4 regions of the Pseudarthrobacter xylosi genome follow, and region 3 is predicted to be linked to each of the others. Evidence: riboswitches for the same ligand, from Rfam matches in the RefSeq annotation. Region 3 holds a riboswitch; each other region holds the start of a gene.
What was found. Region 3 has a riboswitch for thiamine pyrophosphate ahead of ACZY1F_RS03715 (ECF transporter S component). Riboswitches for the same ligand answer to the same signal wherever they lie in the genome.
Positions count from the first base shown of each region.

Region 1 (4,606 bases), on a different contig from region 3:
TAACGAAGTCTCCAACGGAAACCTTCTCTTGGCGGCCGCCTGCGCGGACAATCGCGTACACCACTTGGGAACTCACTTCTCTCGACGTTTATTACTAAATTTGCGTGCTGAACCCGATTCCATATTTGGCTGGGTTCTCGCTGTGCCTCAACGCCGTGGGGTCGTAACCCAAGTGTTGGCGTAAGCACCGAAGATCTAGAATACGCTAATTTTGCCTTCGGCCGCAAATGAGGCTGGTTACGGTCGGTTGTCTGTGATAGGACCCACAAGCAGGTACTGCACTGACAATCCAAAACCGTGCCTGACTATCGTACAGGCCACGCGGGCCCCAGACTGTCAGGAATGAATTCGCGGCGCGTCGAAAAATTCCACCTCGAACCGGCACGACTGCCTGAATGACACGAGCATCGCTGCACGTTCATCGTCGGAGGCACTTCGGCCGGCGTCGTCGGCCAAGGTGATCGCCTCGCGGGTGGCATGTGCGAAGTCCTCGTCAGCATAGGCACGTAGCCAGTCAGCATAGGGATGCGCCGCTGGTGCACCGGCCGCCAGGAACTCCTTGTGGAGGGACTGTCCCACCTCGGCGTACAGCCAGAAGCACGGCAGCACCGCAGCCACGAGGACCGCGTAGCTGCCGGAGGTTGAGGCAGCCAGCAGGTGGTCCACATAGGACTTGGTGACAGGTCCAAGGACGGAGTCCACTGTCCTGGTGCTCAGCCATGTGCGGTGCAGTTCGGATTCGACTTCAAGGCATTGCCGGGCAGATTTTGCCCAGAACACCTGGGCGGCTTCCGTGGGCGCCAGCGCACTGGCCCGGGCAAGGACCCGCGAATAACCGTTGAGGTAGATGGCGTCCTGGGCGAGGTAATAGGCGAACTGTTCCTCAGCCAGCGTGCCGGCCGCCAGGTCGCGGATGAAATCCAGCCCGTAGATAGCCTCAAGTTCCGGCTCCGCCGCCCGCCGCAGCGTCTGTGCGAATTCGCCGGCTGCCGGAACCTGTTGCATGTGGTGGAAGTGGTTGATGGGGCCGTTGCCCGTGCCCACCTCGAGTTGGTCAGCCCCCTGCAGCGCCCCGACCAGCCAAGGCTTCACTTGCCGGAGTGTGGCTTCCCAGTCTCCCAGTCTGGCCTGGACTGTGGCCATGGCCGACGACAGCGAGCAGCCGGTGCCGTGGCTGTTGCGCGTGGGGATCCTGTCCCCGCTCACTTCCACTACCTCGTGGCCGAGCAGCCCGACGGCGTTGACCAAGGCATCCGGGCAGGCACCGCCGTCGAGATGGCCGCCCTTGACCAGGACAGTGGCACCGGTCGCGGCGGACAACCGCTGCCCCTGTCCGAGCGCAACAGGCCAGTCCCGTGCCTGCGGCTCCCCCACCAGGATGGCCAATTCGGCCAGGTTGGGGGTGATCAGGTCCGCGAGCGGGAGCAGCTCCCGCAGGGCTGCCTCGGCAGACTCCTGCAGCAGCCGGTCTCCGCTGGTGGCCACCATCACCGGATCAAGAACGACGACGGCGGGACGCACCCTTTCCAGCCAGTCACGGACCACGCCAATCACGGCGGCGTCGCCCAGCATGCCGATCTTGACCGCGTCGATGGTGATGTCGTCGCTGATGGCGCCTAGCTGCTGGCCCAGGAAGGATGCCGGGGGGACGTGAACCGCCCGGACCCCCTGCGTGTTTTGGACTGTCAGGGCGGTGATGGCCGCCATGCCATAGCCGCCAAGGGCGGCAATGCTCTTCAGATCAGCCTGGATCCCCGCGCCACCTGACGGGTCTGATCCGGCAATGGACAGCACCCGCGGGACGACACGGAGCACGGGGACGTTGGCAGACAGGCCTGGCGCCGGCTGGACCTCAACCTGGTTGGCTGAGAATTTCGACAGAGCGGCCGCGGGTGGTGCAGGAGGAAGGACAGAAGTTGAAGCCAAAAGAGACATCCCTTCGCCGGTGCTAACCGGACAGGTTCAACGGGTGTGGATCTCAGCCGGCACTCTGCGCGGCACCCCGTGTCGGTCACCAGCCTAGCGTTCCTCAGGACTTAACGCCGGACGCCCGGACGCAGCCCGTAATTCACGGGTGCGTCCGGGCGCCGTTGTGGTGGCTTGCCCTGCTGTTTGTCAGAGCTCCGAGGCCGGAACCCCTACACCCAGGATGATGGGCGCGTTCGTGGCCGCTGGTTTGTCGGCCACAGCAGCCTTGACGGGCTCCGGGGCCTTGGCGGCATGGGTGCGTCCGGCGGCAGCCGCCGGACCGGCTTCGTGATGCTCCACGGACGTCGCGTTGGCTGCACCCTGGGCACGGCTGGCACTCCGGTTCCGCCGGGGACGGCGGGCGCGGGGCTCCTCGGTGTGGTCCGAGTAATCCTTCTCCGCAACGGCTGGCTGCTGCTGACGGACTGGTTCGGCCGGCTGGCTTTCAGTTGACAGGGCCGCCGATGGCGTGCTTTCCGCTACGGGGGCCGGCTCGCCAAGGTGGGCGAAGGCCTCCGCGAGGCGGTCAAGCGTCAAAGCAGGTGCGTGCGGCTGGTCCTCGTGATGCGCCACGAACGGCAGTACCACCTGCTCGCCGCCGAACGTCAGCACAGCGGCCGGGCGGCCGTTGGAGTCCGTCTCGGGCCGCTCAGCCGGCACCGGCGCAGCGGGAGTCTGTCCCGCTGCTGCTGATGCGTGAGCAACTTCGTCGTCGTGCAGGTGCGCAGCATGGGCTGCGGCCGCAATGTTCGCAAGCGCGGCCCGCGTGGCCTCAGCCTTCGCATGGCGCTCGGCATCATTGGGTTCCGGGTGGACCGTGTGGATCTGCACCGGAGCTGCCGGCGCCGTTTCCAGCGGCTGGCCGCCACGTCCGCGGCGGCGCTTCCGGTCATTGCGGCCACCCGGCTGGCTGTCCGGGCGCTGGCTGTCCGTGCGCATGCCGTCGGTGCGCTGATCGTTGATGCGGGGTTCCTGCCGGCTGTCCACCCGCTGCACGTGGTGCTCAGCGGCTACGATGTTGGCGCGGCGGTGTTCCACGGGGTCGTCGTGGGTGACGATTCCGCGGCCTGCACAGGTTTCACACTGCTCCCCGAAGACTTCCAGGAGACCGGTGCCCATACGCTTTCGCGTCATCTGCACGAGTCCCAGCGAGGTCACTTCGGCAACCTGGTGCTTCGTCCGGTCGCGGCCCAAGCATTCCACCATACGGCGGAGAACCAGGTCGCGGTTGGATTCGAGGACCATATCGATGAAGTCGATGACGATGATGCCGCCGATGTCGCGGAGCCGGAGCTGCCGGACAACCTCTTCAGCTGCCTCAAGGTTGTTCTTCGTGACGGTTTCTTCGAGGTTGCCGCCGCTGCCGGTGAACTTGCCGGTGTTGACGTCCACCACGGTCATGGCTTCGGTGCGGTCGATGACCAGCGAGCCGCCCGAGGGCAGGAAGACCTTGCGTTCCAGGGCTTTGTGGATCTGCTCGTCGATCCGCCACGCCGCGAAGATGTCCGTGTCCTTGGTCCACTTTTCCAGGCGGCCCACGAGGTCCGGGGCAACGTAGGTGACATAGGCCTCGATGGTGTCCCAGGCCTCTTCACCGGAGACGATCAGCTTGGAGAAGTCTTCGTTGAAGACGTCACGGACCACCTTGATGGTGAGGTCAGGTTCGCCGTAGAGCAGCTCCGGGGCGAGGATCTTGGTGGACGTGGACTGGCTTTCGATGCCCTCCCATTGCGCGCGCAGCCGGTTGATGTCGTGCGTGAGCTCCTCTTCCGAGGCGCCTTCGGCAGCGGTGCGGACGATGACTCCGGCGTGCTCGGGGAGTCGGTCCTTGAGGATGCGCTTGAGGCGGTTGCGTTCGACGTCGGGCAGTTTGCGGGAAATGCCGGTCATGGAACCGCCGGGCACATACACGAGGTAGCGGCCGGGCAGCGAGATCTGGCTGGTCAGGCGTGCACCCTTGTGGCCCACGGGGTCCTTGGTGACCTGGACCAGGACGGTGTCTCCGGACTTGAGCGCGTTTTCGATCCGGCGCTGCTTGCCTTCGAGGTTAACGGCTTCCCAGTTCACTTCACCGGCGTACAGAACGGCGTTGCGGCCGCGTCCGATGTCAACAAACGCCGCTTCCATGGACGGCAGGACGTTCTGAACCTTGCCAAGGTAGACGTTGCCGATCAGGGAGTCCTGCTGGGTCTTGGAGACAAAGTGCTCGGCCAGGACGCCGTCTTCGAGGACGCCGATCTGGATTCTGTCGTCGCGCTGGCGGACGATCATCTGCCGGTCAACTGATTCACGGCGGGCGAGGAACTCGGCCTCGGTGATGACAGTGCGGCGGCGGCCGGTGTCGCGGGATTCGCGGCGGCGCTGCTTCTTGGCTTCGAGGCGGGTGGAGCCCTTGACGGACGTGACGCGGTTGTTGACCGGCGCTTCGGCGGCGGCGCGCGGTGCGCGGACGCGGGTCACCGTGTTGGGCGGGTCGTCGCCTTCCCCTCCGGTCAGTTCCAGATCCTGGTCGCCACGGCGGCGACGGCGACGACGACGGGATGTCACGCCTTCTTCGGCCTGCCCGGCGGATTCGTCATCGGTTTCTTCGGCTGCGCCGTCGTCACCTTCGCTATCGCCGTCAGCATCATTTTCGCCG
Region 1 is NZ_JBVAYT010000003.1:475,009-479,614, forward strand. It holds gene rplU (50S ribosomal protein L21) at 1-64, opposite strand, end outside; gene thiD (bifunctional hydroxymethylpyrimidine kinase/phosphomethylpyrimidine kinase) at 337-1,935, opposite strand; TPP riboswitch at 1,918-2,015, opposite strand; gene ACZY1F_RS09785 (Rne/Rng family ribonuclease) at 2,116-4,606, opposite strand, start outside.
Region 1: another riboswitch for thiamine pyrophosphate. It lies ahead of thiD (bifunctional hydroxymethylpyrimidine kinase/phosphomethylpyrimidine kinase); the one in region 3 lies ahead of ACZY1F_RS03715 (ECF transporter S component).

Region 2 (4,606 bases), on a different contig from region 3:
CGTTCAGGCAACCCTGCCAAGGCTGCCCAGGAGCTCAAGGACGCCGAAGCCCGTAGGGCCGGCGCGGCGAAAGCTCTTCCCACGGGCGCGTCGTTCGGCCAGCAGGGCGGCGACTTCGATCCTTCGCAGTTGAACCTGCCTAAGGGATTCGACAAGTTCCTCGGCAAGTAACCACCCCTCTTGGCTGGGTAGCAGCAAGGGTTGTGTTGCGCATTCACGCCGACACTTACTGCTGCCCAATCGGGATGTCGGCGCCGTGGAATAGGGTTGGGTCATGTTCAAACAGCGGGTAGTGTTCGTGCACGGCGCCGGACTTTTCGGTGCGGCGGCGTGGACGCGCCAGCACGGAATGGCGCTCACGTACGACGCCCTGTTCCTGCGGCGGCACGGCTTTGACCCCGTTGCTGAGCCCCTGGAGTCCTCGTTCGCCGAAGACACCGCCATCATCTTGCGCTCACTGGCCGATGACGGCCGCGGTGCCGCCGGCGGCCACGTTGTGGCCCACGCCGAGGGCGCCATTGCGGCCATGATGGCCGCCGTCGAACGCCCCGACCTGGTGTTTTCCCTCACGCTGGTTGAACCGGCGTGCTTGTCCCTGACCGCCGAACTGCCGGCCACCTCTGCCCACAGGGCGCTGATGCAACCGCTGTTCGACATCCGGCGCCAGCTCAGCGACGACGACTTCCAGCGTGAGTTCGTGCGAAGAATGTTCGCAATGGACCTGCAGGAGCCCGCCACACCGGAGGAGAAACGGTCAGCTCGCCGGCTCCGGTTGCAGGCACCTTCCTGGGATGCCCCGCTGCACATTGTTCCGGGAGTTCCCACCATGGTCTTGACTGGCGGCTGGGAACCGCTCTACGAGGAGATCGCCGGATATCTGCAGGAAACCGGCGCCCTGCACCGCATTGCTGCGGGAGGACACCGGCCCCAGGACTCTGCCGAAGGTGACCGAGCCATCCGGTCCTTCATCGCCAGCGTCGGCAGGTCACGCTCGGTGCAGGCATCCTGAGCAGTCAGCTCCCGGCAGGGATCCGAAGCTCGGGGAGGTAGACCTTCCCGCCGGCGGCCAGGAACTCCGCACTCTTTTCGCGCATCCCGCTGTAGGCCTCGGCTATGGCCGCCTGCGAATCTGCGGAACCGTATTCGTCCCTGATGTCCTGGCTGATTTTCATGGAGCAGAACTTCGGGCCGCACATCGAGCAGAAGTGCGCCGTTTTCGCCGGCTCGGCCGGCAACGTCTCGTCATGAAAGGCCTCCGCTGTAACCGGGTCCAGGGACAGCGCGAACTGGTCCCGCCAGCGGAACTCGAACCGGGCCTTGGACAGGGCATCGTCCCGTGCATGGGCGCCCGGGTGGCCCTTGGCAAGGTCGGCTGCATGGGCGGCGATCTTGTACGTGATCACCCCGGTCTTCACGTCGTCCTTGTTCGGCAGGCCAAGGTGCTCCTTGGGCGTGACGTAACAAAGCATGGCTGTGCCGTAGCGGGCGATTTCGGTGGCGCCGATGGCGGACGTGATGTGGTCATAGCCCGGGGCAATGTCCGTGACCAGCGGCCCCAGTGTGTAGAACGGTGCGCCCTTGCAGAGTTCCTGCTGGCGTTCCACGTTTTCCCGCACCAAATGGAACGGGACGTGCCCGGGACCCTCCACCATGACCTGCACATCGAAGTCCCACGCCCGCTGCGTCAGCTCCGCCAGGGTGTCCAGCTCCGCGAACTGGGCGGCGTCGTTGGCGTCAGCCGTCGCTCCCGGGCGCAGTCCGTCGCCCAAAGAGAACGCGACGTCGTATTTGGCGAAGATCTCGCACAGCTCGTCGAAGTGCGTGTAGAGGAAGTTCTCCTGGTGGTGGGCCAGACACCAGCCCGCCATGATCGCACCGCCCCTGGAGACGATGCCGGTGACGCGGTTGGCCGTCAGCGGCACATAACGCAGCAGCACACCGGCGTGGATGGTCATGTAGTCCACACCCTGCTCGCACTGCTCAATGACGGTGTCCCGGAAGATTTCCCACGTCAGTGCGTTGGCCTCGCCGTTGACCTTCTCCAAGGCCTGGTAGATGGGCACCGTGCCGATGGGCACAGGGGAGTTGCGGATGAGCCATTCCCGCGTGGTGTGGATGTCGTCGCCGGTGGACAGGTCCATCACCGTGTCGGCGCCCCACTGGGTGGCCCACTGGAGTTTGTCCACTTCCTCGGCGATGGAGCTGGTCACGGCGGAGTTGCCGATGTTCGCGTTGATCTTGACCAGGAAGGCCTTGCCGATAATCATCGGTTCGGATTCCGGGTGGTTGATGTTGTTGGGGATGATGGCGCGACCGGCAGCGACTTCGCTGCGGACCAGTTCCACGTCGCAGTTCTCGCGGAGGGCAACGAATTGCATCTCGGTGGTGATGTGACCCTGCCGCGCGTAGTGCATCTGGGTGACGGTGTGGCCGTCGACGGCGCGGCGGGGCACTGGCTGTGCCCCTTTCCACTCCGCAGAGGCCGCGCCGCGGCGCACGGCAGACTTGCCGTCGTCGAGCAGGTTCCGTTCCCGTCCGCTGTAGGGCTGGGTGTCGGCGCGGGCGGCGATCCACTCCGAGCGGAACGGGTTGAGGCCCACCACCGGATCGCTGCCCGGACCCGCCGTGCGGTAGGTCTGGAAAGGCCCGTTCGCCTCACCGTTCGGCGACGGCTCCAGTGCGATCTCGGTCACTGGAACCTGGATGCCCGTTGCTTCATCGGTGATATACGCCAGCGAGTGGGACTTCAGTGACTGGGTTTCTGGCTGGAGCGGTTGATCCTGGTCGGCCCCACTTTGGGCAGGGATCAGCTGTGATTCTTGTGTATTCAATGAATACTCACTTCCTTCGCCGGCATTACCCGGACAGGTTCAACGGTCGCAGGCTGCGTCAGCCCGATCTCAGCCCCTGCAAGGGCTCCCGTGTGGTCAAGTCGAAGCTACCACAGGCCGCGGGCGGCCCGGTGACAGCAATCACGAAACGGGGTCGCAACCTATCCGTTCAAGCACTTGAATTAAATTGAAGCTTCAAGTAAATTGGTGGTATAGCCGCCTTCGACTGAAGGCCAATGGACCGGGAGCGTTCAATGACTGCAGAAGCCACCAGCCGGGATCTCCTTCCTGCCGACCTCTCCATGGGCACCGTGATGCTCAAGGTGGGCGACATGAAGCTGATGACCGATTACTACCAGCGCGCACTCGGCCTTGAGGTTGTGGCCGAAGAGGATGGCGGCGTCTACCTTGGCCGCCTGCAACGTCCGCTGGTCCATCTCGCGGCCGCCCCGTCCCTGAACCTGCCAGGCAGGGGAGAGGCCGGGCTGTTCCACACGGCACTGCTCTTTGATGACCAGGCGTCACTGGCTGCCACGGTAGCCACCACAGCCCAGTACGAACCCCGGTCCTTCACGGGCAGCGCCGACCACCTCGTGAGCGAGGCCTTCTACTTCAATGACCCCGAGGGCAACGGCATTGAACTGTACTGGGACAGGCCCCGTGAAAACTGGTCCTGGAATGGGAAGGATGTGGTGATGGACAGCCTGGCACTGCCGCCGCAGCGCTACCTTGAGCAGCACCTGACCCAGGAGTCCGTGGCCGGCCAGCAGGCCACCGAAGCCGGGGTGGGCCACGTCCATCTCCAGGTGGGTGACGTCCAGTCGGCGCACCATTTCTACGTGGGCACGCTGGGCTTCGAAAAGACGGCAGGCTGGCACGGGCAGGCGCTGTTTGTCTCCGCCGGCCGGTATCACCACCACATGGCCATGAACGTATGGAACAGCCGCGGCGCCGGTCCCCGCAAGGACACCCTGGGCTTGGGTGAAGTGCTCATCGAGGTCACTTCCGCGGACGACGTCGGTGCGCTCGCCGACCGTCTGAAGGTCGCCGGCGTGGCCTCGCACCACACGGGCGCCGAGCTTCGGTTCGAGGATCCGTGGCGCAACAGGATCCGTGTCGCCGTCCGCTGAGCACGGATGCCCAATGTGCGGGGCGCCTTGTACTAGGCTGATTCTGAACGGCCGGGGCGGCATCTGATGCAGTCCTTCTGGGCCGCACCGTCGACGGAATGAGGGCTGTTCCCATGGGCTTCACTGAAATTTTTGTTTCCACTCACGATGCCGCGCTGAAGCGGGCGGTCGTCCTGGATGCGGGTGGCACCCCGGCGGGCCAGGCCCTGCGGATTCCCGGAATCAGCGATTTCGAAATCGAACAGCTGGGTGATCTTGCCGGTGCTGCGGTGCACGCCGGTGGCGCTGACTACGAACTGGCCATGGTTGACGTGGCCAGCGATTCGCTCCTTGGGGTTCCGCCGGCCATGGTGCGTGCCCTGGCGGACCTGCTCAGTTATGAGACTGAGGGGGAGGGCAATGTCCTGGATGAAGTCGCTGAAAAGTGGGCCGCCCAGGATGACATGCCCTTCGGCGTGGTCGAAGCCCGGGCGTATGTCCAGAAGTTCGCCGAGTTGGCCAACTCGATCGATGACGCCGCGCGTACCGGGGTCTACGTCTGGTCGTCCTAGGCCTGCCGTGGCCGGCCGGCTGCTCCATCCGTACGTGTCAAGTCGAAATCCGGACGCTGATCTGGCACAATAAATAGGTACTCGATCTGCGTGG
Region 2 is NZ_JBVAYT010000006.1:27,421-32,026, reverse strand. It holds gene ffh (signal recognition particle protein) at 1-171, shown strand, start outside; gene ACZY1F_RS13910 (alpha/beta hydrolase) at 275-1,009, shown strand; gene thiC (phosphomethylpyrimidine synthase ThiC) at 1,014-2,831, opposite strand; TPP riboswitch at 2,826-2,933, opposite strand; gene ACZY1F_RS13900 (VOC family protein) at 3,086-3,961, shown strand; gene ACZY1F_RS13895 (hypothetical protein) at 4,075-4,512, shown strand.
Region 2: another riboswitch for thiamine pyrophosphate. It lies ahead of thiC (phosphomethylpyrimidine synthase ThiC); the one in region 3 lies ahead of ACZY1F_RS03715 (ECF transporter S component).

Region 3 (4,606 bases):
CACAGTCTCGGACCAGGCCGCCCACGAGATGCTGGACCGGTCCGCCTACATCCAGGCCGTGCTGGGTGAGGACACACAAGTTCCCGCGCTGGCACTGAAAAACGGAGGGGGCAAATGAGCCGCCACCGGATCTCCCTGCGCCAGGAACTGCCCCTGCTGGTATGGCTGGTGATTGTCTGGGCAGCCCTGTGGCAGGACTTCAGTCCCGGCAACCTGCTCTTCGGCGCGTTGCTGGCCGTGCTCGTGGCCCGGATGTTCTACCTGCCGCAGGTAGAGCTCAGCGGCCGCTTCAATATTCTTCACGCCGGGCCTTTTGTCCTGCGTTTCCTAGGCAGGGTGGCGGCGGCAAGCGTTGAGGTCATGTATCTGGCGGCTGTCCGTGGCCCGCGGGTGGTCAACGCCGTCGTCGCGGTGCCGTTACGGAGCCACCAGGACCTGATGGTCACCGCCACCGGGCACGTGATTTCGCTGATCCCGGGCTCCCTGGTGGTGGAGGTGGACCGGTCAACCTCCACCCTGTACCTCCACGCGCTCAACGTCAGCAGCCCGGAAGAGGTGGAGAGCCTTCGCAAGGAGGTCCGCTCCATCGAAGCGGGCCTGATCAGGATCATGGGCACCCGCGAAGAACTCGAAGCAATCCGGCAGGAGACCGCAGCATGATGCAGACCGTCCTGGCTGTCACGGCAGTCATTCTTTCGCTGGCGGCGGCAGGAGCCATCATCAGGATCTCCCGCGGCCCGTCGCTGCTGGACAGGGTGCTGGCATCCGACGTCCTGCTCGCAATCCTCGGCGCGGGCCTGTGCATCGACATGGCCGTCAACCGGCACCTGAACAACCTGATGCTGCTCGTGGCGCTGTCCATCGTCGGCTTCATCGGGTCAGTGACGGTTGCGCGCTTCGTGGCCGACCGGCGGGAGCAAGCCAATGAATCCTGAGGTCAGCGTGGTTGATAACGTCATCGATACCGTGTCCGCGGTGTTCCTGGTGCTGGGCGCCTTCATGTCGCTCGCCGCCGCCGTGGGGCTGCTCCGTTTCCCGGACCTGCTGAGCCGCATGCACGCGGCCACCAAGCCCCAGGTGCTGGGGCTGTTCCTGCTCCTGGCGGCCATCGGCCTGCAGCTGCGCACCTGGTGGGTGTGGCCAGTGCTGCTGGTGGCCTGGATTTTCCAGCTGCTGACGGTGCCGGTTTCGGCCCATATGGTGGGCCGCGCCGGTTACCGCACCAAACACCTGCACCGCGAGCTCCTCAGCTCCGATGAACTCGAAGCCGTGGTCCAGAAGGCGGCCCAATCGGCACGGGATGAGTCATCCAAGGATGAAGCGTCCGACGGCGGCCGGCGGGACTGAGCGTCAGCCGCCGGCCTGCGCGCCAGAGTTAGGCGTTGCCAGGGTTAGACGATGTCCTGGGACTTGGCAAAGCGGGTGATGGCCCGCTGCGTGCCGCGGTTGGCAAGCACCTGGATGATGGTGCTGACCGAGGCGGAAATGAGCGCGAACGTCAGCGCCGAGCGCAGGGTGGTGGGAGTGTCTTCGTCCTTGCCGGTGGGGGGCTTCCGGCCGGTGGACTTTTCCCACACGGTATTGACCACCTTGGTGCCGACGAATCCGGCGCCGAGGCTGATAGCCGTGCCGAGCAGCTTGATGAACAGGTTCATTCGTAGAACTCCTTGTGAGCGGATCCGGGACTGTCTTTAGCCTAACCCGGCTGCATGGACTCCAGAATCTCCCGCAGGGCTTCCACCACAAGATCGTGGTCCTGCATCTGGGGCAGGCCCGAGACCGTCACCGTGGCCACGGCGCCCACGCCGGCGACGTAGACCGGGAAGCAGCCGCCGTGGGCCGCGTAGACGGTTTCGTCGTACCAGCCGTGGTCCTCGATCCGGCCGCCGTGCAGCCTGCCGCGGAGGCCCACCAGCAGCGACGGGATCTCGTACCTGGCGGCGGTGCGCTGCTTGGCCCGGATCCAGTGCTCGTTGTCGGTGGTGGCGCCGTCCAGGGCCACATGGAAAAGGACCTGCTCGCCCTTGGTGATGTCGATCGCGATGGGCAGCCGGCGCGATTTGCCGAGCTCCACCAGCAGCAGCCCCAGGTTGAGGGAATCATCCCGGGTGAAATGGGGAAACTGCAGCTCGCGGATCTCGCCCTCGATGCGGGAAATCAGGGCCTCCAGGAGCCCCGCCGGCTGAGGCACCGTCGCATCGGGATTGAACGCAGTCACAGTCGGGTTATTGGCAGTCATGGCCCACAATCTACCCCTCCCGCGGTGTAAACTTGACCACGCCCATCAGGGCAGATTTATTACGACAGGGGAGCGCCGCCGTCGGACGTCACTGGCTTTGCCAGGGAACCGCAGGTGGGCGCTGAGAGTGCGGACAGCCGCAGACCCTCGAACCTGATCCGGTTAGTACCGGCGCAAGGGAGTCGAGTTCTCGAAGTGTCCGGCAAACGGCGGCAGCGCCGCACGCCGGGGCACTTTCCCCTCCTGTTCCTCAGGAGGACCGAATGACAACTGCAGCAATCAAAAAGACCGGCAATACCTGGCGTGTTGTGGACATCGTGGTGGCGGCGCTCATTGCCATCACCGGCGGCGTGATCTTCTGGGCCTGGTCCCAGGGCGCCGGCATAGTTTCCGCCCCCATGAACGCCGTTTACCCCCCACTGACAGGCCTGCTCGCCGGCGGCTGGATGATCCCGGCGGTGCTGGGCATGCTCATCATCCGCAAACCCGGTGCGGCGCTCTTCTGCGAAGCGGTGGCCGCCACAGGCGAACTCATCATGGGTTCGCAGTACGGCGCCACGGTGCTGATCTCCGGAATCCTGCAGGGCCTGGGCGCCGAACTGGTGTTCTTCCTGCTGGTGTACGGCAACTTCCGGTTCAAATCCTTCCTCCACCAGAAGTACAACCTCATCGCCGCGCTGCTGGCCGGTGCCGGGGCGGGCCTGTTCTGCGGCCTCAATGATTCGTTCCTGCCGTGGGGCTGGAACATCGCCTACGAGCCCGCCGACAAGCTCGCGTACATCGTGTTCTGCACCCTCTCCGGCGCAGTGATCGCTGGCGGCTTGTCCTGGATCGCCACCCGCGGCCTGGCCAAGACCGGTGTGCTGAGCTCGTTCGCGTCCCGGAAGGCAGCGTCGGAGCCAGTCTTCAACTGATGACCGCTTCCGACGCCGGCACTTCCGGAGTGCGCCCCGCCGCGGTGTCCGCCCGTGGCTGGGGCTGGCGGCATGCCGGACGGTCCACCCCCGCCGTCCACAGGCTCGACCTCGACATCGCTCCCGGCGAGCGGGTGCTGTTGCTGGGCCCGTCAGGCGCGGGCAAGTCAACGCTGCTGCACGCGCTCGCCGGGGTGCTGGGGGATGAAGGGGACGACGCCGACGAAACCGGTTCGCTGCTGATCGACGGGGTGGTGCCCCGAGGGCAGCGCGGCCGCTCGGGGCTCATGCAGCAGGATCCGGAAACGCAGGTGGTTCTGTCGCGCCTGGGTGACGACGTCGCCTTCGGCGCCGAGAATCTAGCCGTGCCTCGGGATGAGATCTGGCGGCGCGTCCATGAAGCGCTCGACGACGTCGGGCTGCGAAGTGCCGGGGCAGGTTTGAACGCCGGTGGCGGAGCTGGTTTTAATGCCGGTGGCGGAGCCGATTTCAAAGCCGACGGTGGAGCCGGTTTGGGCGCCGACGGCGGGACCGGTGCCGCCGGGCTCTCGCTGGACCACCCGACGTCGGCCCTGTCCGGCGGACAGAAGCAGCGCCTGGCGCTGGCCGGGATCCTCGCGATGCGGCCCGGGCTGATCCTGCTGGACGAGCCCACGGCGAACCTGGATCCCGCCGGCGTGCTGGAAGTCCGCGATGCCGTGGGCCGCTGCCTGGACAAAACCGGCGCCACACTGGTGGTGGTGGAGCACCGCGTGTCGGTCTGGAAGGACCTGGTGGACCGGATCGTGGTGCTCCAGCCCGGCTCCGCAGCGGGCTCCGCTGGAACTTCCACCGCTTCGTCGGCTGTCCTGCTGGACGGGCCGCCGGACCAGGTGCTGGCGGAGGCACGGGACATGCTGATCGGCGCGGGCGTCTGGGTGCCGGGGTATGTTCCGGCAACCCGCCGCCGCGCGTCCGCAGGTTCCGGTGACTTGCTGCTGGCCGCCGAGGACCTTTCCGTCTCCCGGGAGCGTCCGCGGCGCCGCGGCTTCCGGACCATCCCCCCTGTCCCGGTGCAGCAGGGCATCACGGCGCAGGTCCGTGCCGGCCACGCACTCACCGTCACGGGGCCCAACGGCGCCGGCAAGTCAACGTTTGCGCTGACCCTCGCCGGACTGCTGGCGCCGGTGGCGGGAAAGGTGTCTGCCGCCGTCGAGCTTTCCGAGGGGGCAGGGATCGACCCCTTCAAATGGAAAGCCAACCAGCTGGTTTCCCGCATCGGAACCGTCTTCCAGGAACCCGAGCACCAGTTTGTTACCGGCCGAGTGCTGGACGAACTGATGTTCGGCCCGCGGCACCTGGGCCATGGCGAGGAGCGGGTTGATGAGCTGCTGGAACGGCTGCGCCTGACCCATCTGGTGGACGCCAATCCCTACACACTGTCCGGCGGCGAAAAGCGGCGCCTGTCGGTGGC
Region 3 is NZ_JBVAYT010000001.1:786,379-790,984, reverse strand. It holds gene ACZY1F_RS03745 (Na+/H+ antiporter subunit D) at 1-118, shown strand, start outside; gene ACZY1F_RS03740 (Na+/H+ antiporter subunit E) at 115-660, shown strand; gene ACZY1F_RS03735 (MrpF/PhaF family protein) at 657-935, shown strand; gene mnhG (monovalent cation/H(+) antiporter subunit G) at 925-1,347, shown strand; gene ACZY1F_RS03725 (DUF4235 domain-containing protein) at 1,392-1,655, opposite strand; gene ACZY1F_RS03720 (heme-degrading domain-containing protein) at 1,697-2,239, opposite strand; TPP riboswitch at 2,296-2,437, shown strand; gene ACZY1F_RS03715 (ECF transporter S component) at 2,503-3,153, shown strand; gene ACZY1F_RS03710 (ABC transporter ATP-binding protein) at 3,153-4,606, shown strand, end outside.

Region 4 (4,606 bases), on a different contig from region 3:
TTTACCAGCTGTTCCGTGGCGTCCACCAGCTCCACGGCGTCCGGCAGCAGGGTCTGTTCGTCGGCGATGACTTCCAGCTTGAGCCAGTCGGTTTCCAGCGCTTCGCGGGCGAGTTCCGCCGTCATGACCGCGTCCCGGGCGGTGAAGCAGCCTGCGGTGTTGGGCAGGATCCGGATCCCGTGGTCCACCAGAAGCTGGAAAAGGGACCCTGATTCGGCCGGCGAATAGCGCCGCATGGCCACCGTGGTCAGTTCGGTTCCGGACGCCAGCAGGGCAGCGCCCAGCCCGTCCAGGCTAGGGGCTCCCCCGGTGCCCATGATGAGGCGGGAGCCGAGCTCGACGCCGTCGATCACCAGCCTGTCGGCGGCCTCCGGCGGGTTCTGTGTGCTGATGTTGCTGGTTACTGTCATGGTGTCAGCCTCCCTGGACTGCTGTGACCAGTTCGACGTCGTCACCTTCGGCGAGCGCCGTGACGAACCACTGGCTGCGGGGTACTACTTCCGAGTTATGGGCGACGGCGACGCCGAGTTTCTGCCCGTCTTCCGCCTGGCCGTTGGCTGCGAGGGGCCGGCCTGTGATCTGGCTGATGAGGGTGGTGATGGAGGCGTCGTCCGCCACGGAATGGCGCGAGCCGTTGAGGGTGATGTTCATGCTGATTCCTTCTGCGGGTCGAGGTCCTTCATGCTGCTGATGTCCTTGGGTGGGGCCTGTGTGCCGGCTACGTGGTGCTTTCCAGAAAAGCGGGCGGGGCTGAGCGCCCCCCATCGCGGGTCTGTCCGGCCGTCCAGCAGGTCCCGGCAGATGGCTGCCGCCGCGGGAGCAAGCAGCACACCGTGGCGGAAGAATCCGGTGGCAATGATCAGCCCTGCAATGTCTCCTGTGCTCCCCGGGTTCCCCGCGTTCCCCGGCCTTGGTGCGGAAACCGGAACGCGGCCCAGGAGCGGCGCGTTGTCCGGCGTCGCCGGTCTTGCCCGTGCCGTGCATTCCAGGAGTTCAAGCTCCGAGACGGCTGGCACCAGGACCTGGGCGTCACGCAGCAACTGGTAGACGCCACCGGCTGAGACGGCACCATCGCCTGTCCCGGCGAGCGCGTCCTCCCGTTGCGTTGCCCCAATCACCACGGTGCCGTCCTGTCGGGCAACGATGTAAACCGGCACACCATGGACCATTCCGCGGACTGTCGAGGTGAGGAGCGGGCGCAGGTGCTGCGGAACAGCCAGTCGAAGGATGTCACCGTAGACGGGCCGCAGGGGCAGGAGCAGTCCTGCCGGCAGGCCTTCCAGCGAGGCCGCCTGCAATCCGTTGGCCACGATGGTCTCCCGGGCCCGGACAGTTCCGCCGTGGGCGAGCGCCACGCCGCTGACGCGGCCGTCCTGCCAGAGAAGGGCAGTGGCCCGGTGGTCAACGGCGAATCCCCTGCGGGCACCTGCCACGGCGGTTCCAGCCCCCGGTTCATGGAGGGCCAGGACTTCCTGGAGGCACGCCACCAGCTTCCGTGGATCCACCTGGTGGTCGGCGGGGATGTCCAGGGCACAGGAGATGGCCGGGCTGAGCAGGGATTCCCTGGACCTGGCCTCACGGACAGTCAGGGGTTCCACCACCAGGCCGCTGGCCTGCTGCACAGCCCGGAGGTCCATCAGCGCCCGGCGGTCCGCAGCGTCCGCGCCGATGGCGAGGGTCGGCGTCGTCAGGTATCCGGTCTCGCCAGCCCCCGCCAGGGCGAGGTCTGCCGCGAAGGCGGGCCACAGGCCGGAGGATGCAAGCATCAGCTCCAGCAGGTCTTCCTCCTGGTAATGCAGTTCGCTCACAGGGGCAAGCATGCCGGCGGCTGCCCAGCTGGCGCCGCTCCCGGGCGCGTCATCGATCAGCACAACGGAACGGCCGGATCGCCGGGCCTCCCAGGCGATGGCGTGGCCGATCACTCCACCGCCGATGACTGCCACGTCGGCATGCAGCACGGCGGCCGTGCTGGCCGGGACGCTGGTTGATGCAGTCACAGGTGGGCTGCTTATTGCGGGGGGCATCTGGTTCCTTCCCTACGCCGGTACTAGCCGGATCAGGTCAAGCGGTCGGCTCTGACGCCCTCTCAGCCCGGCCGCTTTGTGACGGCTGTAACGGGCTCCCGCAGTACCCGCCCAGTTTAGGGGAATTAGGCTGGTTTCCATGAACGCGCAATCCTTCGCCGCTGCAGGCACGCCCTCCGCCACCTCCTCCGCTCCCGAATCCCTAGCCGGAACAGACCATACCGGCGGCGTGGCCACAGGCATCCCACACAGTGCCAGGCTCTACCTGTGCACTGATGCGCGCCGGGACCGCGGGGACTTTGGCGAGTTTGTGGACGCGGCTTTTGCCGGTGGCGTGGACATCATCCAGCTCCGCGACAAGTCCATCGAGGCGGCGGAGGAACTGGAGCTGCTGGCCGTGCTTCAGGCTGCGGCCGAGCGCCACGGAAGGCTGTGGGCGGTCAACGACCGCGCCGATATCGCGCTGCTGTCCAGCGCCCCCGTCTTCCATATCGGGCAGAAGGACCTGCCGGTTGCTTCCGCCCGTACGCTGCTGGGCGGGCGCGTTGCGGTCGGTCTTTCCACGCACACCGCCGAGCAGATCGAAGGCGCCATCCGGCTGTCCGGCGGGCTGACGTCCGAACGCGGCCTGGACTACTTCTGCGTCGGACCGGTCTGGGCTACTCCCACCAAACCCGGTCGGGCCGCCGTCGGCCTTGACCTGGTGCGGTATGCGGCCGAAGCAGTCCGCGCTGCCGGTGGCATCCAGGCCACGCTGCCCTGGTTTGCCATCGGCGGCATCGATCTTGGCAACGTGGAGCAGGTGGTGGAGGCCGGTGCCGGCAGGATTGTTGTGGTGCGTGCCATCACCGAGGCCTCCGATCCCGCAGCGGCCGCGGCGGCATTCGTGGCCGCCCTGGACGCGGGCGCATCCTGACAATCCCCCGCGTGGCGGACGGTGGGCGTGCACGATCCATGGAAATCGGGCTAACCTAATTTTCGTGTCACATCATCGGTTGGCCCCAAATGTCCACGAGCAGACCAACGACCTCGCGGCGGCACTGAGCGCCCTGCGGACCGAGCTTGAACTGCCGGGGCCCTAACCCCGCGGAGGCGGTCCGGGACGCGGAAGCGGCCGTGGCCGCACACGAGTTGCCGGGCGCTGACCTGACGGACGTGGACTTCCTCACCATCGATCCGGCGTCCTCCACTGACCTGGACCAGGCGCTGTTCATCGAGCGCGCAGACACTGGCTACCGGGTGCTTTACGCCATCGCTGACGTGCCGTCCTTTGTCCGCCCTGGCGGCAGACTGGACGCAGAGACCCGCCGCCGCGGCCAGACGTTCTACGTCCCTGACGGCCGTATTCCGCTGCATCCGGAGGTCATCAGCGAAGGGGCCGGCAGCCTCCTGGCCGGTCAGCTCTGTTCCGCCTATGTCTGGGAGTTCGGGCTGGACGACGCCGCACAGGTCGCCACTGTGAGCGTGCGGCGGTCCACCATCCGCAGCCGGGCCAAGCTGAGCTACAAGGGAGTCCAGGCCGAACTCGACGCCGGGACAGCCGGTCCCGTGCTCCAGCTCCTGAAGGAAGTGGGGCTCAAGCGTGTTGAGCTGGAGCGGCAGCGTGGCGGCGCCAGCCTGAACATGCCCGAGCAGGAAATCGTGCAACTGCCCGACGGCGGCTACCGGATTGCCGCGGCACCGCAGCTTCCGGTGGAGGACTGGAACGCCCAGATTTCCCTGATGACCGGAATGGCGGCGGCGAACCTGATGTTGGCAGGAAAAGTGGGCATCCTGCGCACCATGCCGGCGCCGGACGAGCGCTCCCTGCGCCACTTCCGCCTCCAGACCGAGGCCTTGGGCAAGCCGTGGGACGGCAAAATCAGTTACGGCGAATACCTCCGCAGCCTTGATCCGACAGAGCCCCGGCAACTGGCCATCCTGCACTCGGCCGGCATGCTGTTCCGCGGCGCCAGCTACACGGCGTTTGACGGCACCGTCCCGGACGCCGCCGTCCAGTCCGCCATCGGCGCCGCCTACGCCCACACCACGGCACCGCTCCGGCGCCTTATCGACCGCTTCGTGCTGGTGATCTGCGAAGCCCTGAGCAACGGCAACCCTGTACCGGACTGGGCGCGGGAAGCCCTGCCGTCCCTGCCGGAGATCATGGCCGGATCCGACCAACTGGCATCGCGGATGGAACGCATGGCGCTGGATACTGTGGAAGCCGCGCTCCTGGTCAACCATGTGGGCCAGGAATTCGATGCGATCGTGATCTCCGGCTCCAAGCCACAAAAGGACAACGGAAACGGCAACGGGAAAAACGGCAACGGCGCCAAGAACGGCACTGCGAGAAACGGCGCCGCGAAAAACGGGAACGGTCCCTCGGGGATCATCCAGATCGCCGAACCCGCCGTGACGGCCCGCTGCGCCGGCGATCTGGAATCGGGCACCAAGGTGAGGGTCCGCCTGATCTCCTCCGATATTGCCGCCCGCGAAGTCCACTTCGAGCTGCTGGCCTGACGGTTTGGCGCCCTGCCTGTTCAGCCCAAAGCCGGGATTCCGGGTCCGTACGGCTAGACTGAAGAAGTAGATATGGATGC
Region 4 is NZ_JBVAYT010000004.1:292,373-296,978, reverse strand. It holds gene ACZY1F_RS11460 (thiazole synthase) at 1-410, opposite strand, end outside; gene thiS (sulfur carrier protein ThiS) at 415-651, opposite strand; gene thiO (glycine oxidase ThiO) at 648-2,024, opposite strand; TPP riboswitch at 2,017-2,136, opposite strand; gene thiE (thiamine phosphate synthase) at 2,164-2,940, shown strand; partial or broken gene ACZY1F_RS11440 (RNB domain-containing ribonuclease) at 3,005-4,526, shown strand.
Region 4: another riboswitch for thiamine pyrophosphate. It lies ahead of thiO (glycine oxidase ThiO); the one in region 3 lies ahead of ACZY1F_RS03715 (ECF transporter S component).